3 regions of the Pseudarthrobacter sp. Hb11 genome follow, and region 2 is predicted to be linked to each of the others. Evidence: predicted binding sites of a transcription regulator. Region 2 holds the regulator's gene; each other region holds the start of a gene.

Region 1 (5,647 bases), on a different contig from region 2:
CCACTTTGCCCTTGCGGACCGTGCGAAGGATTTCCAGCAGTTCTTCGAAGACCCCTGCCCGGCCGATGAGCGGCGGGTCGTCCGCTGCATCGCCTTGGATGGACCCCGCTGTCATGGCCGCCAGTTTACCGGAGCGGCTTGTCCGGCCCGAGCGCCGGGCATCCACGATGGGTGCCTTATCCCAGGTCTCCGCCGGCGACCGGAAGTATGGTCCCTGTTAAGTAGGAGGCTTCATCCGATGCCAGGAACACAATGGGCGCCGCCTGCTCATCCAGGGTGCCGTAGCGCTTCATGAAGGAGGATTCGACGGTCTGGTCGACAATGACCTGGTACCAGTCCTTTTCCGTGTCGGACTCGGCCTCAGGCCCGCGCTTGACCTGGCGCGGGGGAGCTTCGGTACCGCCGGGGGCGGTAGCCATCACACGGATGCCACGCCCGGCCACCTCCATGGCCAACGCCTGGGTCAAGGCATTGACGCCGCCCTTCGCAGCCGCATACGGCACGCGGTGGAGGCCGCGGGTGGCTACTGAGGAAACGTTGACGATCGTCCCGGATCCCTGCTTCAGCATCGCCGGCAGCACGGCCCGGCAGCTCCAGAGGGTAGGAAAGAGCGAGCGGCGGATTTCCCGCTCGATCTTGTCCTCGTCGTATTCTTCGTAGGGCCGGGCCCAGATGGTGCCGCCCACGTTGTTGACCAGCACGTCCACCCGCCCGTGGACGGCAAGCGCGGCCTCCACAGCCTGCGCCGCTCCCGCGAAGGTCTCAAGGTCAGCGGTCACAGCGGTGGCCGTGCCCGCGGAACCGGAAGCCTTCGCGGCCTCATCGATACTGCGCGCCGCCTCATGAACCAGCTCGGCTCGGTCCACCAGTACGACGGCGCCGCCCTCGGCGCCGATCCTCTGGGCCACCTTCTGGCCGATGCCCTGGGCCGCTCCGGTCACTACGGCTATCTTGCCGTCGTACCGGCCCGGGGTGATGAACTGGCCCGCATATGGCACTGCCATTAGCGGGCACCCTTGGCATCGATCGCCGCAGCCATGGTGTCCTTGGCACCGCCTGCATGGGCCATCATGACCTCCCGCACGCGTGCCTTGTCCTGGCGTTCGAAGGCGTCGACGATATCAAGGTGGTCCTGCGTGACGCGCTCAAAAATCCGGGTTCCCGCCTGGAAGGCCGCCGCCATCTGGGCGTGGACGTCGAGACGGCGGTAGGACTCGAGGAGCATGGGGTTGTCGCAGATGGTGAAGAGATATTCGTGGAACTCCTCATTGGTGCGTGCGAACTCTTCCGGCGCCGTCACGGTACCCGCCTCGACGGAGCTTACGGTTGCCTCGGCGAGCCGCCGGAACTGGCGCAGCTGCTCAGCGCTGAGCCGTCCCAGCATCAGCTCGCTGACTGCAAGCTCCAGGCCCATCCGGGCATCAAGCTGCGCGAAACTGTCCTCCTTGCGGAAATCCAGCCGGCCGGTCTCCAGGGAAGAGACAGCCTCCGCGCGGCTCATCGTGTCACCCTCGGCCTCGATCTTCTCCGCGGCTGCGGGCGCACCTGTCTCGGCATCGCCGCCGGTAGCTTCTTTCGGGGCGAAGCGCTCGAAGTAGAAATTGGCGGGCTGGATGCCCTCCGTATCCAGCCATTTCGAAACGGCGTTAACCATGGGGGGCGGGCCGCACAGGTAGATGTCCACATCGCCGCCGTTGAGATGGGCTGGCTCGATGATCTGGGTGACATAGCCCGTGTGCGGGGCGGAGGTACCGGGTTCGGAGGCAATGTAGTCCCAGGTAAAGGCCGGCAGTTTGGCCTCGTATTCGCGCAACCACTCCAGGCCGACGATATCCGCCTCACGGGTCAGCCCGTAGATGAGATGGACCGGGGTGGCCGGCGGGTTGTCGGAAAGTTTCTCGAGGATTGACAACAGCGGGGCCAGCCCGGTGCCGCCCGCCAGGAGCAGCAGGGGACGCTTGGGTTCGCGCAGGAAGAAGGAACCGTACGGTCCCGTGAATTCGATGGTGTCCCCCACCGCCGCCCGGTCCCGCAGGTATTCGGACATCGCACCCTGCGGCGTCACGCGCACCATGAACGATGCGCCGTCCACCTCGGGGCCGCTGCTGAACGAGTAGGAGCGCTCGGCGTCGGTGCCCGGGACCTTGAGGTTGACGTACTGGCCGGGAAGGAAGGCCAGGGCATCCCGGTCTTGCACCTCCAGGGCGAAGGAAACAGTGCTTTCCGAGTGCTTGTTGAGTTCCTTCACGGTGGACGTGAAGGTGGTGGCGGCCGTTTTCGCGGACTCCGATGTGGCGGGGATCTGGATGGCCAGATCCGACTCCGGCACTGCCTGGCAGGTGAGCATGTAGCCCTTTTCGAGCTCTTCCTCGGTCATCGCGTCGTCGATGTAGTCTCCCGGGTCGAAGGAGCCGGAATCGCAGAAGGCCTTGCAGGTGCCGCAGGCGCCGTCGCGGCAATCGGACGGGATGTTGATGCGTGCCTTGTAGGCGGCGTCCATGACGGTCTCGTAACTGCCGACCTTGATGACTTTGGTGACGCCATCCTCGAAGCTGAGGGCTACTTTGTGGCCCATGATGTCCTCCTGACTGGGCGGACGCGTCGTCGCGGCCCGGAAAAGTTCAGATGTGCCGGCAGGCACAGGGTGTGTAATCGGTCGTCAGACCATGTAGACATCCACCACGTGGTGGATGTAGTCGTTCTTCAAGATGACCTTCTTCTTGAGGATCACCGGCTCCTCGCCGGCGAGATCGATTGTGTAGAAGCTGGTTCCGAAGTACGTGTCCGTTGTGTTGTAGCGGAAGTACAGGGTGAACCAGTTGAAGCGCACTTCCACCCGGCCGCCGTCGTGCTCGAGGATCTCGATGTCCGTGAGGTTGTGGCCGGTACGCGGCTCCGGCAGGGAGGTGGCGGATGACCGGTCCGTCTTGATCCGGAACACGCGGTCCTCGATGCCGCCGCGGTTGTCGTAGTAGATGAGGGAGATCTCATTCTGCGGATCCTGGGTGAGCCTGTCGTCCACGTCCCACGCAGGCATCCAGAATTCGGAGTCCGGGTGGTAGCACTCGAGCCACGCGTCGAACTGGCGGTCATCCAGCAGGCGGGCCTCCTTGTACAGGAAGGCACGGACAGTTTCGAGCGTGGCGATCTCCTGTGCGGTCTTGAGTGCCGCAGCGGGTTGGGTCAGGTTGGTCATGTTCTGCACTCTCTCTGGTACCAGGGGTCTTGGTCAGGCGGTGACGGGAAGGCTGTCCGCCGCGGAGCGCTCCTCTGCCACCAGGGCCTGGTCCATGACTTCCTTCCAGTAGCCGTGCTGGATCGGGTACAGCCCCTCATCCTCAGTGCGCACGCCAGAAGCGATCACCTTGGTCATACCCAGCGCCCGGGCCTGTTCGTCAGGGCCTGGAATCTCGTGGGTGGAGCCGCGGGTCATGTCGTTCCACGGCGCAGACGTGGCCCAGTAGGTCTTGTTGCAGGACCGGAATTCCTCAAGGTCGTCCGGAGTTGCCATACCGGTGGCGTTGAAGAAGTCCTCGTACTGTCGGATGCGCTTGGACCTGTTCTCCTGTGATTCGCCCTTCGGGGCAATGCAGTAGATGGTGACCTCGGTCTGGTCCGCGGAAATGGGGCGAAAGTGGCGGATCTGCGAGGAGAACTGGTCCATTATGTAGACGTTCGGGTACAGGCAGAGGTTGCGCGAGATGTTGATCATGAAGTTGGCCATTTCCTCGCCGTACTTCGCCACCAGCTCGTCACGGCGGTCCCAGAGCGGGCGGTCCTCCGGGTTGGTCCATTCCTGCCACAGCAGCAGGTGGCCGTGATCGTAGGAATAGAAGCCGCCCTTGACCTTGCCCCATTTGCCGGCGTCCATGGCCTTGGTCGTGTTGGCGGAGTCACCGGCGCTGCGGCGGGCGGTGGTGGCCGCGTAGTTCCAGTGCACGGCCGTGACGTGGTAGCCGTCTGCCCCGTTCTCCGCCTGCACCTTCCAGTTGCCGTCATAGGTATAGGTGGACGCCCCGCGCAGGACTTCCAGTCCCTCGGGGGACTGGTCCACGATGGAGTCGATCACTTTTGTGGCGTCGCCGAGGTGCTCTTCAAGCGGAAGGACGTCGGCCTTCAAGGAGCCGAAAAGGAAACCGCGGTAGGACTCGAAGCGGGCAACTTTGGTGAGGTCGTGGGACCCTTCTTTGTTAAAGGTCTCAGGGTAACCCGCATTGCGGGAGTCCTTGACCTTCAGCAGCTCACCCGAGTTTTTGAACGTCCAGCCGTGGAACGGGCAGGTGAACGTGGTGCGGTTGTCCGTCTTGCGGCGGCACAGCATGGCGCCGCGGTGCGAACAGGCGTTGACGATGCAGTTGAGGTTCCCGTCCTTATCGCGGGTGATCACCACCGGGGTACGGCCAATGTTTGTGGTGAAGTAGTCCCCCACGTTGGGAACCTGTGACTCGTGGGCGAGATAAACCCAGTTGCCCTCGAAGATGTGCTTCATCTCCAATTCAAAAATTTCCTGGTCGGTGAAGATCTCGCGCTTGGCCCGGATGACGCCGTTCTCACGGTCTTCAATCACGGCGTCGGCAAGGACCTCGCGGACATGGGTCAGGTTCTCGGTCATGGCGTGCTCCTCCATTGGAGAGTGCTGGACGGATGGGCGGGAGGTCCGGGACCAGGTTGAGTGCCTGCTGCGGACGTTCTAGCTATTCTTTCCCCTCGTGACTGTCCTCACATCAGGTAAATACCTAGGGTTGACCAAGGGTGCGTTTATGTATCGATAATGACTAAAAAGCTGTTAAATCAATATTTGTAGCGTCCTTATGACGGTGCCTACGATGAGTGGGACCTCACGCGATGCCGCGTCCCAGCAGGTGCCGCCTGCGTCCGGCGCTTCGCGGCGGGTGCAGGAGTCCGTCCTGTCCCCCATTCAAAAAGGAAGGTGGAAACCACCATGACTGAGACCCAAGCGGATAACCGTAAAGAGACCGAGGGAACTGCCGTCGAAGCGGGTTCGAAGGCTACCGAGCGCTTTGCCGCCTCAGGCAAGCTATCGCGGCTGGATGTGCCCAAGGAACGGGTGAGCCTTCTGGCGGGGGCGCTGATCAAGGCCGCCAATGACATCGTCGTCGAGCACCAGGTCACCTACGAGGAGTACAACGCGCTTAAATCGTGGCTGATCAAGGTAGGTACAGACGGCGAATGGCCGCTGTTCCTCGACGTGTGGCTTGAGCACACCGTGGAGGACGTCAACTCTCAGGACCGTCCCGGCACCAAGGGCACCATCGAAGGCCCCTACTACGTGCCGGGCTCGCCGGAACTCGCATCTCCGGCCACCGTGCAGATGCGCGAGGACGAGGAAGGCATGCCGCTGCGCTTCAGCGGCCGCTTCACCACTACGGACGGCAACCCGATCCAGAATGCCCAGGTGGAGATTTGGCATGCGGACGCCGCCGGCTTCTACTCCCAGTACGCTCCCGGCCTGCCCGAATGGCTGTTCCGAGCTACGGTCAAGGCGGACGACGACGGCCGCTTTGAGATCAACACGATGCGCCCGGCACCGTACCAGATACCCACGGACGGGGCCTGCGGCCAGCTTATCAACGCGGCAGGCTGGCACGCCTGGCGTCCGGCGCACATCCACATCAAGGTTTCGGCA
Region 2 (5,647 bases):
CCTGGTGAGCGACAAGGTTGCCATCAACCTCGAACTCGCCTTCATCGCTCCCGCAGCGTAATTCCCGCTCAAATTCGTGCGCCCCGGCACCGGCTTCGGCCTATGCCGGGGCGCCGCCCTTTAAGCCGTCGCGCGTGGTCCGCAGGGCTACAGTGATGGCCATGAGCAACTTCGACAGCACCGGGCCCCGCAACGGCTTCGCCGGCATGTTCTCGGTGGCGGGACTTCCCACCGAGCTCAAAGTATCGTTCTGGATCTGGTTCGTCGCCGGCGTCCTCGGCCTATTGGGAGGAATGCTGGGCATGCTTGCCTCGCTGGTGCTTTTTGCCGCGGCCCCCGGTGCGGCGGTTGGGGTTCTGCTGCTCATGCTGCTGGCGGCTGCCGTGGGCGCCGCGCAGATCGTTTTTGCGCTCAGGATGAAAGAGGGAAGGCAGTGGGCGCGGCTGGCCCTCACGGTCCTGGCCGGCGTCACGCTGCTCCTGGCGCTTATCAATCTGGCGATGCGTGTTGGCCAAGGCGGGAACTGGGTGGGCTTCGTGATCAGCCTCGCAGCAACGGTCCTGCTCTGGCTGCCCAACTCGCAGGCCTGGTTTGCGGCGGTAAGGCACAGAGGCTGAGTAGGCGTGGCGGGGCAACCGCCAAACAGAGGCGGAATACCTCCCAGGAATGACTCATCTGCCGCCAGTCCGGGGGTACGGTGGACTTAAGCCATGCTGGGGGTAGGGCGCAGGACCGAAACCCGGCAGCCTACCAGAACCCGACACGCCAAAGGACAGCCCATGAGCAACCCTCCCGTCCCGCCTCCCGTGCCCAACGATCCGGAGCAGGGCAACCAGCAGCCGCGCTACGGGGAGAACGCCCCGCAGTACGGGCAGAATGCTCCCCAGTACGGACAGAACCCGCCTCAGTACGGCCAGTCCGGCGCCCCGCAGTACGGGGAAACCACTCCGCAGTACGGCCAGAACCCGCCGCAGGCTCCGGGCTTCGGCCAGCAGCCGTACGGGCAGCAGCCATACGGCCAGTCCCCCTACGCCCAGTACCCGTCGGAGCAGCCGCAGCCCACGGGCAGCAAGGGCGTGCCGCAACTGGTCAACATCTCGTTCTGGCTGCTGATTGCCTCCGCCGCGATCTTCGTCATCTCGATGCTCACCGGACTCACCCAGCTGGATGATCCTGTTTTCCGTCAGACCTTTGAGCAGCAGGTGGAGGGCACCGGAGCCGGCGTCTCGTACGAGGACATCAAGGGCGTCATCGCCGGCACCCTGGTGGTGTTCGCGATCCTCGGCGCAGGACTCTACCTGCTGGTGGCCTTCTTCATCCGCAAGGGCAAGAACTGGGCCCGGATCCTGGGGACCGTGTTCGCGGCGCTGTCCATCTTCGGCCTGTTCGGCGTCCCGAGCCTCGGCACCCTCGGCACCCTCCTGGGGATCGCCGCCATCGTCCTGCTCTACCTGCCGGCGGCTGCCCCCTACTTCCAGAAGCAGCAGCCCTTCGCCAACCCTTACGGCGGCGGCATGGGGAACCCCTACGGCCGGTAAATAGCGCACTTCCCACCCCTGCGGGCGTGGGTCCCGAAACTGCCTGAAGCCTAGGCGGTCTGCCCCGGGGCCTGCGCCCGCTGTGCGTGGTAGGCCAGGATCTGCAGTTCCGTGGCCATGTCCACCTTGCGGAGGTTGACCCCCTCCGGCACCTGGAGCATAACGGGGGCGAAGCTCAGGACGCTGCGGACACCGGCGGCAACCACCCGGTCGCAGACATCCTGCGCCACGGCGGCCGGCAGCGCCAGCACCACCATGTTCGCTCCGGTCCGGTGCAGCACCGTTTCCAAGTCGGCCACGTCGCTGACGCGCAGCCACCCCACTTCGTTGCCCACCACCATCTGGTCGGCGTCAAAGATGGCAACGACGTCGAATCCCCGGGACTCGAAGCCGCCGTACCGCGCCAGCGCCTTGCCGAGGTTGCCGGCACCAACGATGGCAACCTTCCAGTCATGCGTCAGACCCAGCGCCGCGGCAATGTGCCGGCTAAGGTACTGCACTTCGTAGCCAACGCCGCGGGTACCGTAGGAGCCCACGTGGGACAGGTCCTTGCGCAACGTGGCTGAACTGACACCGGAAGCTTCAGCGAGGGATTCGGAGGAGACCCGCTCCACTCCCTCAGCGAGCAGGGTATTCAAGGCGCGCAGATAGAGCGTCAGCCGGGCCACCGCTGCGGGCGGAATCTGTTTGGCTGGCGTACCCGTGGTGTCCGGAAGATCCGGGACAGCCTGGGGAGTCGGTTCCAGCGAAGCCACCAGCCCCTCCCTCGCATCGCGTTGTGACTCCACTCTAGAGCCCTCCGGCCGGTGCCAACAAAGCAGCCGGCCACAATATGTCAGCGGTCACGGGCGCTGCTCCCTATTGGGCCATGGCCCGCTGCAGCACGCGTTCCAGCCGGACCTCATCGATCTTCCAGAAGTCGCGCTGCACGCCGTCCACCAGCACCACCGGGATTTCTTCGGCGTAGCGGTCCCGCAGTTCCGGCTGGTGGTCCACCAGCTCTTCCGTCCACTCAAGCCCCAGCGAGGCGGTAACCCGGCCAACGGCGTCGCGCGCTTCTTCGCAGAGGTGGCAGTCAGCTTTGGTGATCAGGACGACGCGCGGTGTGGCCATGACATAACCGTAGCCCCGTTGACTGTGCCCCGCGACGCCGCACGGTGTCCACTGACTGGATTGACTAGACTCAGCCTTATGCCCGAGGAGAAATACGTCGCCGTAGTTACCAAGCCGGTTGCTGCGCCACAGCCGGGCGAGGCGGCGTTCTTCGATGTGGACAACACCCTCATGCGCGGCGCCAGCCTCTTCCATGTTGCCCGCAAGATGCACCAGCGCGGAGCCTTCACCCTTGCCCAGGCGGCGGGGTTCGCGTGGAAGCAGTTCAAGTTCGTGGCCCGCGGCGAGAACATGGACGATGTCCACGCTGTCCGGGACTCCGCACTGAACCTCGCCGCCGGCATCACGGTCGACGACGTCAAAGCCCTCGGCGAAGAGGTCTACGACGAAATGATCGTCTCCCGGATCTGGCCCGGGGCAAAGGCCCTGGCCGAGCAGCACCTGCGGGTGGGCCGGCGGGTCTGGCTGGTGACCGCGACGCCGATCGAGGTTGCCACCGTGATCTCGACCCGGCTGGGGCTCACCGGTGCGCTGGGTACTGTCGGGGAGATCTCCGAAGGTATGTACACCGGCCGCCTGGTGGGAGACATCCTGCACGGTTCCGCCAAGGCAGTGGCCGTCCAGGCCATCGCGGACGCCGAGGAACTGGACCTCAGACGCTGCTGGGCCTACAGCGACTCCTATAACGACATCCCGCTGCTCACCCTCGTGGGCCACCCGGTGGCGATCAACCCGGACGTCCGCCTCCGCCGCCACGCCCGCGACCACAACTGGCCGGTCTACGACTTCCGGGCCGGCCGCCGCGCAGCAACCCTCGGCCTGAAGGCAGCCACTGCCTGCGGCGCCGTCTACGGACTCTGGAAAGGCTTCGCCCGCATCCGGGGCCCCCGGGCGTAACAAACCGCCGCAACGGCCACAGAACAGAAATGCCCGCCGCCTCGGAAGGCGACGGGCATGTCCACGCTGTTCGAAGTATCTCTACTTCTTATTGCGGCGCTGGTGACGGGTCTTGCGAAGCAGCTTGCGGTGCTTCTTCTTGGCCATACGCTTGCGACGCTTCTTAATAACTGAACCCACGAAAGTTCCTCACAAACTAGATGCAGTACCTGTCTGATGGAAAGTGTTCGTGGACAGAGCTACGAACTGAACAACTGACAGATTCTTACAATGACGTAAAACGTTCCTTAACAGGGTACCGCTTATCGGGAGCGGCTTCTGACCGCGGGGGCTCCGACCGGCGGAAATAGGGCCATTGCGACGGAAAGGCTCAGGCGGTTTCCGTGTGGCCGTCCACTACGGCGCCTTTGAGGTACTGCTCCACCGCGGTTTCGGGTACCCGGTACGAGCGGCCGAACCGCACTGCCGGCATGTCGCCGGAGTGGACCAGCCGATAGACGGTCATTTTGGAGACGCGCATGACCTGGGCTACTTCAGCCACGGTCAGGAACTTCGCGTTGGAGAAGTTCTGTTCTGCCGACATTTCGCTATTTTCCTTTGCTGACGGATGGACAACAGTGACCCCATTTACGTGCCAATGCGGTGTTCCGATGCTGAGCCATCCACCAACCACCTTCCAGATACTCTAGATGTTCCTGTGGCCAATGTGAAAGTACCGCAAGGGAGCATTTCGCCCCCTCACTCACCTTCTGCGCTTGCGGGCGGATGCGGCCAGCTGGTCCAGCACAGAAACCGAAACGTCCCAGTCCATGCACGCGTCCGTTACGCTCTGCCCGTACACAAGTTCCGACCGGCCGGCCGCGTGCTCCCCGACATTGAGGTTTTGCGCGCCGCCCACCAGGAAGCTTTCCAGCATGACCCCGGCGATGGCCTGCGCCGATGCCCCGCCGTCCTCGAGCTGGGAGCCGATTTCCAGCGCCACCTCAGCCTGGCGATGGTGGCTCTTGCCGCTGTTGGCGTGGCTGGCGTCAACGATGAGGCGCGGGTTCAGCTGCTTGTTGGCGAGCTTCGCCGACGCGGCCTCGACGTCGGCGGCAGAGTAATTGGGTCCCTTGCGGCCGCCACGGAGGATGACATGGGTGTCAGGGTTGCCGGCGGTGGCAACCAGCGCGGCCCGGCCTTCCCCGTCAATGCCAAGGAAGGCCTGGGCCGCCGCGGCCGCCCCGCATGCATCGATGGCTACCTGAAGGTCGCCGTCGGTCCCGTTCTTGAACCCGATGGGCATGGAGAGCCCGGAGGCCAGCTGCCGGTGGATCTGGCTCTCGGTAGTGCGGGCCCCGATGGCGCCCCAGGAGATGAGGTCCGCCATGTACTGCGGGCTGATGGGCTCGAGGAATTCGGTGGCGGCAGGCAGCCCGAGCGCGGTGACCTGCTGCAGGAAGTGCCGCGCAGTCCGGAGCCCGGTGACCATGTCGTGGCTGCCGTCAAGCCGCGAATCGTTGATCAGGCCTTTCCAGCCCACGGTGGTGCGGGGCTTCTCGAAGTAGGTCCGCATGACGATCAGCAGGTCTTCCTTGTGCTTTTCCGCCTGGCTGACCAGCCGCCGGGCGTACTCCATCCCTGCCTTGGGATCGTGGATGGAGCACGGTCCCACAATCACCAGCAGCCGGTCGTCCACGCCGTCCATGATGGCGCGGACTTCGTCACGCCCGCGTTCGACGACGCCTGCCACCCGGCCGTCCAACGGCAGTTCGGTGATGAGTTCCTGCGGAGTGGGCAGCGCTGTGAATTCGCTGACGCGCAGGTTGGACGTCGATTTTTCGGTGGATTCCCTGCGAAGGTTGCCGGCAGTGGTGCCTGCGGGGGCTGTTGCGGTGCTCATGTTCGGGTCCTGTTCCAGATAGGAGCGGGCCCAGTCAGAACCCGCCGGAGAAACGGCGAAGGGCAGAGAATGATCTCTGCCCTGTTGGCTCTGAAGGAAAGTTGGATGCGTGTCAGTTAGACGCGGGCCCCTCCAGAGCCAACGAAAAATACGCATACCAACGGTTTGTCATGCCATGAACCATAACCGCAGCCCGCCGCGGCCGCAAAGTGTTACG
Region 3 (5,647 bases), on a different contig from region 2:
GGCCCTGGCTTTTTTTGCCCAGGACGCCAAGGCGTTCCCACTGCAGGTAATTTCCGAGGCACGGGCCTTCGCGGGCCTTGCCTCCAAGAGCCTGCAGATGGCCCTCGACCTGCACACCGCGAGGTCCACGGCCTCGGACCTGCGTTTGGCATTGGACAGCCGCACGTCCATCAACGTGGCCTGCGGCGTGATCATGGCCCAGAACAGGTGCTCATACCACGAGGCCTTTTCCATCCTGGCCAAGGCGTCAAGCCACCGGAATATCAAGGTCCGCAGGGTGGCGGAAGACATTCTCGAGCGGTTGCCTGAGGGTCCTCCACGCGCACACTTCGGCCACTAAGCAAGCCAAGCGGCACGCCCAGGAGTGAGGACTGCTTTCGGGAAGGGCTGCCTAGATTCCGCCGGCCAGTTTGTAGTAGGCGGCGTTCCATTTCAGGTCCTTTTTGAACTGGCGGATGGTGGTTCCCTCGTCGATGGTCAGCAGCTCGGTTTTGGCAATCTCGGCGAAGTCCTCGAATACATCCATCCCCACCTGCGTGGACAGCACGGTGTGGTGGGCGGCGCCGGCGGTGAGCCAGGCAGTGGCGGAGGTGGCAAAGTCAGGTTTGGGCTGCCACAGGGCGCGGGCCACGGGAAGGTTGGGCAGGGGCTGGGCCAGCGGGACCACGTCCACGGCGTTGGCCACCAGGCGGAACCGGTCCCGCATGTCCGAAAGGGCCACGACGACGCCCGGGGAGGCATCGGCGTCGAACACCAGGCGCACCGGGTCTTCCTTCCCGCCAATGCCCAGCGGATGGATTTCCAGGCGGGGCTTGGTGGCGGTCAGGGACGGGCAGACCTCCAGCATGTGCGCGCCCAGGATCTTCTCGGCGCCGGGCTCCAGGTGGTAGGTGTAATCCTCCATCAGGGAAGCCCCGCCGGGCAGTCCCGCGCCCATGACCTTCGCGGCGCGGACCAGGATGGCGGTCTTCCAGTCGCCCTCGGCGCCGAAACCGTAACCGGCGGCCATGAGCCGCTGCACCGCCAGGCCGGGTAGCTGGCGGAGCGTGCCGAGGTCCTCAAAGGAGGTGGTGAACGCGGCCGAGCCATTGATTTCGAGGAAGGACCGCAGGCCCAGTTCGATGCTGGCCCCGTACCGCAGCGAGTCGTGACGGGCCCCGCCGGCGCGGAGCTCCGGCACCACGTCGTAAAGGTCCTCGTATTCCGCAACCAGGGCGTCGACGTCGGACTCTGCGGCGCCGTGCACGGCGTCGGCGAGCTCGTTGACGGACCAGGTGTTCACGGCGACGCCGAAGCGCAGCTCGGCCTCGGTTTTGTCGCCTTCGGTGACGGCGACGTTGCGCATGTTGTCGCCGAAGCGGGTCAGCTTCAGGGTGCGTACGGCGGCCCAGCCGGCGGCGGCGCGCTGCCAGGACCCCACTTGGCGGGCGACCTCGGGGTTGGAGACGTGCCCCACCACGGTCTTGCGGGCGATGCCAAGGCGGGACTGGATGTACCCGAATTCGCGGTCGCCGTGTGCTGCCTGGTTGAGGTTCATGAAGTCGAAGTCGATGTCGGCCCAGGGCAGGTCCCGGTTGGCCTGGGTGTGCAGGTGCAGCAGCGGCTTGCGCAGCAGGTCCAGGCCCTGGACCCACATCTTGGCCGGGCTGAACGTGTGCATCCACGCGGTGACGCCGATGACGGCATCGTCGGAGTTGGCCTCCAGGGCCGTACGGCGGATGGCGTCCGAGTCGGTCAGGACCGGCTTCCACACAATCCGTACCGGCACGGAGGATGAAGCGTTGAGCTGGTTGGCGATCTCCTGGGACTGGGCGGCAACCTGCTTGAGGACGTCCTCGCCGTAGAGGTGCTGGCTGCCGGTGAGGAACCACACCTCGTAGCCGTCAAGGGAAGTGTTTGCTGCGGTACCCATGTGTTCTCCTGAAAAGTTTGGGGGCGGGTTCTACTGGCCTGCGCTTATTGGCCGTAGACGTTCTGGTAACGGGCGTAGAGGGAATCGATGTGGCCCTGGTCGATTGCGACGGGCTCGCCGAGTTGCCGTGCGATGTGGACCGTGCGGGCCACTTCCTCGCACATCACTGCCGCTTTCACCGCGGACTTGGCGTCCTTGCCGATGGTGAACGGCCCGTGGTTCTGCATCAGCACGGCCGGGGAATTGGAGTTCTTCAGCGTCTCCACGATCCCGTGGCCGATGGAATCGTCACCAATCAGCGCGAACGGCCCCACCGGGATGGATCCGCCAAATTCGTCGCTCATCATGGTCAGTACGCACGGGATCGCCTCCCCGCGGGCGGCCCACGCGGTGGCATAGGTGGAGTGCGTGTGCACCACCCCGCCCACCTCGGGCATGTGCCGGTAGACGTACGCGTGGGCAGCTGTGTCCGATGACGGCGAGAGCGCCGGGTTGCCCCACTCACCTGCGGCATCGCCGTCCACGGGCACCCCGTACAGGTCAGTGACCACCATTTGATCCGGTGTCAGGTCCCGGTAGGAAACACCCGAAGGCTTGATCACCATCAGTTCGTGCCCGGGAACCCTGGCCGAGACGTTCCCCGCCGTCCAGACCACCAGTCCATACCGGGTCAGCTCTGCGTGCAGGGCACAGACTTCCTCCCGGACGCGGGCAATGGTGCCCAGGATTCCGGTTCCAGTTCCTGCGCTCATGCCGGCACCTCCGCAGCAGCCGCGGAGGTGTTGGCCGCAGGTTCAAAAACGGAGCCGGCCGCCCTGCGCTGGATGGCTTTGAGCCGGTGCATCACGTCGTTGCTCCCGCGGCCGAAGTAGTCGTGCAGAACCTTGTACTCCTGGAAGAGTTCCTCGTACGCGGCCACGTTTTCCGGGATCGGTGTGTAGACCTCGCCGGGTTCGGAACCCATCGCCGAGGCGGCTTCGCGGATGTTTGGGTACTGTCCCGCAGCGACGGCGGCGTGGATGGCGGAACCGAGGGCCGGGCCCTGGGCGGAACCGATCGTGGAGAGCTGCAGGTTGGTGGCGTCCGCGTAGATCTGCATCAGGAGCGGGTTCTTCAGCAGGCCCCCTGCCACGATGAACTCCTTCACCGGAACACCGGAATCGCGGAACGCGTCCACAATGGTCCGGGTGCCAAAGGCGGTGGCCTCCAGCAGTGCCCGGTAGGTATCCTCGGGCCGCGTGGCAAGGGTCTGCCCTGCCACGATGCCGGAGAGCTCGTGGTCCACCAGCACCGAGCGGTTGCCCGAATGCCAGTCAAGTGCGATGAGGCCGTGCTCACCGATGGCCTGTTGTGACGCCAATTCCGTGAGGTATTCGTGGATACCGAGGCCGGAGGCTTCGGCTGCCTGGTGGTATTCGGGCGGCACGCCGAACTTCGTGAACCAGCCGAAGATGTCGCCTACACCGGACTGGCCGGCTTCGTAGCCCCAGAGTCCGTCCACGATCCCGCCGTCCACCACCCCGCACATCCCGGGCACTTCTCGCAGTTCGGTGCCGTTCATAACGTGGCAGGTGGAGGTGCCCATGATGGCCACCAGCTGGCCGGGATCCACCGCCCTCGCAGCAGGCGCCGTCACATGTGCGTCCACGTTGCCCACTGCCACGGCGATGCCCTCGGGCAGGCCCGTCCAGGCAGCAGCCTCGCCAGTGAGGTACCCCGCGGCGTCACCGAGCCTGCCAATGGTGTGCTCAAGCTTGGTGCTGACAAAGTCCTTGAACTCTGGATTCAGGGCCGCCAGGAAGTCCTCGGACGGGTACCTGCCGCCCTGATAAATGCCCTTGTACCCGGCGGTGCAGGCATTGCGGACGTACTGGCCGCACAGCTGCCAGACGATCCAGTCGGCCGCTTCGACCCAGTGGTCCATGGCCGCGTAGGCTTCCGGGTCCTCCTCCAGGAGCTGCAGTCCCTTGGCGAACTCCCATTCGGAGGAGATCAGCCCGCCGTAGCGCGGCAGCCAGTCCTCGCCCCGTTCGGCAGCTAACTGGTTGATCCGGTCGGCCTGGCCCTGCGCGGCGTGGTGGCGCCACAGCTTCACGTACGCGTGCGGCCGGTTCTCGAATCCGGGCAGTTCATTCAACGGGGTGCCGTCAGCCTTGGCCGGAACCATGGTGCAGGCAGTGAAGTCCGTGGCAATTCCGACGACGGCGGCCGGGTCGATCCCTGCTTCGGCGACTGCTGCCGGTACCGCAACCCGGAGGACATCGCGATAGTCGTTGGGCACCTGAAGCGCCCACTCCGCGGGAAGCCGGGCGCTCTGGGCGCCGGCACCGGTCACATCCGCGGGGAGCGCGTCTGTAACCACCGCATGCGGGTACTCGTACACACCGCTGCCAAGCTCCTTGCCGTCGCGGACTCGGGCCACCACTGCCCGGCCGGAAAGCGTTCCATAGTCCACACCGATGACGTAGCTGTCCGTGTCTGCTGTGACGTCCATAAAAGAGTTCCTCCGATAGCTGCCGCAGCTTCGCGACCCTTCAATTGTGAGCGCTAACAGAATTCATGTCAATGCCGGCTTTGAATGCTCTACCGGCTCGAAAGGTCTTCTGCTCGTTCCCGGAAATATGCCGAGCGCGCCGGGAAGTGTGGGACGCTGCCTGAAGGGGTACGGACAGACTGAATTGCAGCACAACTGGAAGGAGCTCCGTGGACGACGCAAAACCACCCGCCCGTGCCCGCGGTCTCGCGTGGCTGGCAGGTCCGCTCTCCACCGGCCTCGGACTGGCTGCCCACATTGCGGCCGGAGGCCCCGCGCCCAGCCTCATGATCCTTGGGGCGCTGGCCGCGCTGTTCGGCATGGCGGCGGCAATACTGGGGCGCTTCCCGTTGCCGGGCTGGGCACTGCTGCTTTTGTGCGGGGTGGCCCAGCAGCTGCTTCACTTGGGGTTTGCGGTTTTTGCCGGCGGCTCCGGAAGCGGGCTTTCAGTGCACGGGCACGGCGGAGTGGCTCAGGAACCATTGCGGGCCGGTGAGCTGGCCGCGCCGGCGGGTTATTCGCTGCACCTGATGCTGTACCTGCACATGGGCGCGGCACTGGCGTCGAATGCGGCCATCACTTACTGGCCCCGGTTTGCCGGCTGGTCCTCAGCCCGGCAGCGGAGCTGTGCTCCCCCGGCGCACCAACTCCGGGATGACCACGGTTGAGCTGACGGCGGCGCCCGCCTCAATCTCCTTCAGCATGGTGTCCATGCAGCGCCTGCCCAGCTCTTCGAAGTCCTGGCGAACGGTGGTGAGCGGCGGGGTGAAGTAGCCGGACTCCGGCTGGTCGTCGAAGCCGACGACGGAGACGTCGTCGGGCACCCTGACCCCCGCCTCGTTGAAGGCGCGAAGCACCCCGAGGGCCATCTGGTCATTGCCCACGAACACGGCGGTTGCCGCCCGTTCCGCTGCCAGCTGCCGCCCGATGGCGTAACCGCTGCCGGCGCTCCAGTCGCCTTCCAGCAGCAGGTCGTCCTGAAGCCCGGCATGCTGCAGCGCCGCGCGCCAGCCCTCGGTCCGCAGGGCGCCGTCGATCCAGTCCGCGGGCCCGGCAACGTGTCCGATCCTGCTGTGCCCCAGTTCGATGAGATGTCCGGCGGCGATTTCGGCGCCGCGCTTCTGGTCCACCATCGCCCCGCTCACGGCGTCGTTGCCCGCCGAGCCGACAGCCACCACGGGCACTGCGGGATTGAATTCCTC

The links. The regulator Rex, encoded in region 2, represses fermentation and respiration genes when NADH is low (regulators of the CRP and FNR family bind a similar motif). The targets are predictions, from matches to a motif close to CTTGTGAANNNNTTCACAAG.
Region 1: the regulator Rex is predicted to act here: its motif matches at 4,707-4,726, upstream of benA (benzoate 1,2-dioxygenase large subunit).
Region 3: the regulator Rex is predicted to act here: its motif matches at 4,450-4,469, upstream of araB (ribulokinase).

Annotation. Positions count from the first base shown of each region.
Region 1 is NZ_JBWZCM010000003.1:138,305-143,951, forward strand. Features, by position in the region: gene AC50X7_RS07240 (AAA family ATPase) at 1-115, opposite strand, end outside; gene AC50X7_RS07245 (1,6-dihydroxycyclohexa-2,4-diene-1-carboxylate dehydrogenase) at 177-1,004, opposite strand; gene benC (benzoate 1,2-dioxygenase electron transfer component BenC) at 1,004-2,575, opposite strand; gene benB (benzoate 1,2-dioxygenase small subunit) at 2,660-3,196, opposite strand; gene benA (benzoate 1,2-dioxygenase large subunit) at 3,230-4,612, opposite strand; gene catA (catechol 1,2-dioxygenase) at 4,943-5,647, shown strand, end outside.
Region 2 is NZ_JBWZCM010000006.1:95,526-101,172, reverse strand. Features, by position in the region: gene AC50X7_RS11110 (YceI family protein) at 1-61, shown strand, start outside; gene AC50X7_RS11105 (hypothetical protein) at 162-617, shown strand; gene AC50X7_RS11100 (hypothetical protein) at 780-1,538, shown strand; gene AC50X7_RS11095 (redox-sensing transcriptional repressor Rex) at 1,589-2,293, opposite strand; gene AC50X7_RS11090 (glutaredoxin family protein) at 2,397-2,651, opposite strand; gene AC50X7_RS11085 (HAD family hydrolase) at 2,730-3,548, shown strand; gene AC50X7_RS11080 (30S ribosomal protein bS22) at 3,630-3,728, opposite strand; gene AC50X7_RS11075 (helix-turn-helix domain-containing protein) at 3,919-4,131, opposite strand; gene AC50X7_RS11070 (3-deoxy-7-phosphoheptulonate synthase) at 4,291-5,430, opposite strand; gene AC50X7_RS11065 (glycoside-pentoside-hexuronide (GPH):cation symporter) at 5,643-5,647, opposite strand, start outside.
Region 3 is NZ_JBWZCM010000013.1:54,082-59,728, reverse strand. Features, by position in the region: gene AC50X7_RS15800 (ANTAR domain-containing protein) at 1-340, shown strand, start outside; gene araA (L-arabinose isomerase) at 392-1,912, opposite strand; gene AC50X7_RS15790 (L-ribulose-5-phosphate 4-epimerase) at 1,957-2,664, opposite strand; gene araB (ribulokinase) at 2,661-4,406, opposite strand; gene AC50X7_RS15780 (hypothetical protein) at 4,616-5,113, shown strand; gene AC50X7_RS15775 (LacI family DNA-binding transcriptional regulator) at 5,054-5,647, opposite strand, start outside.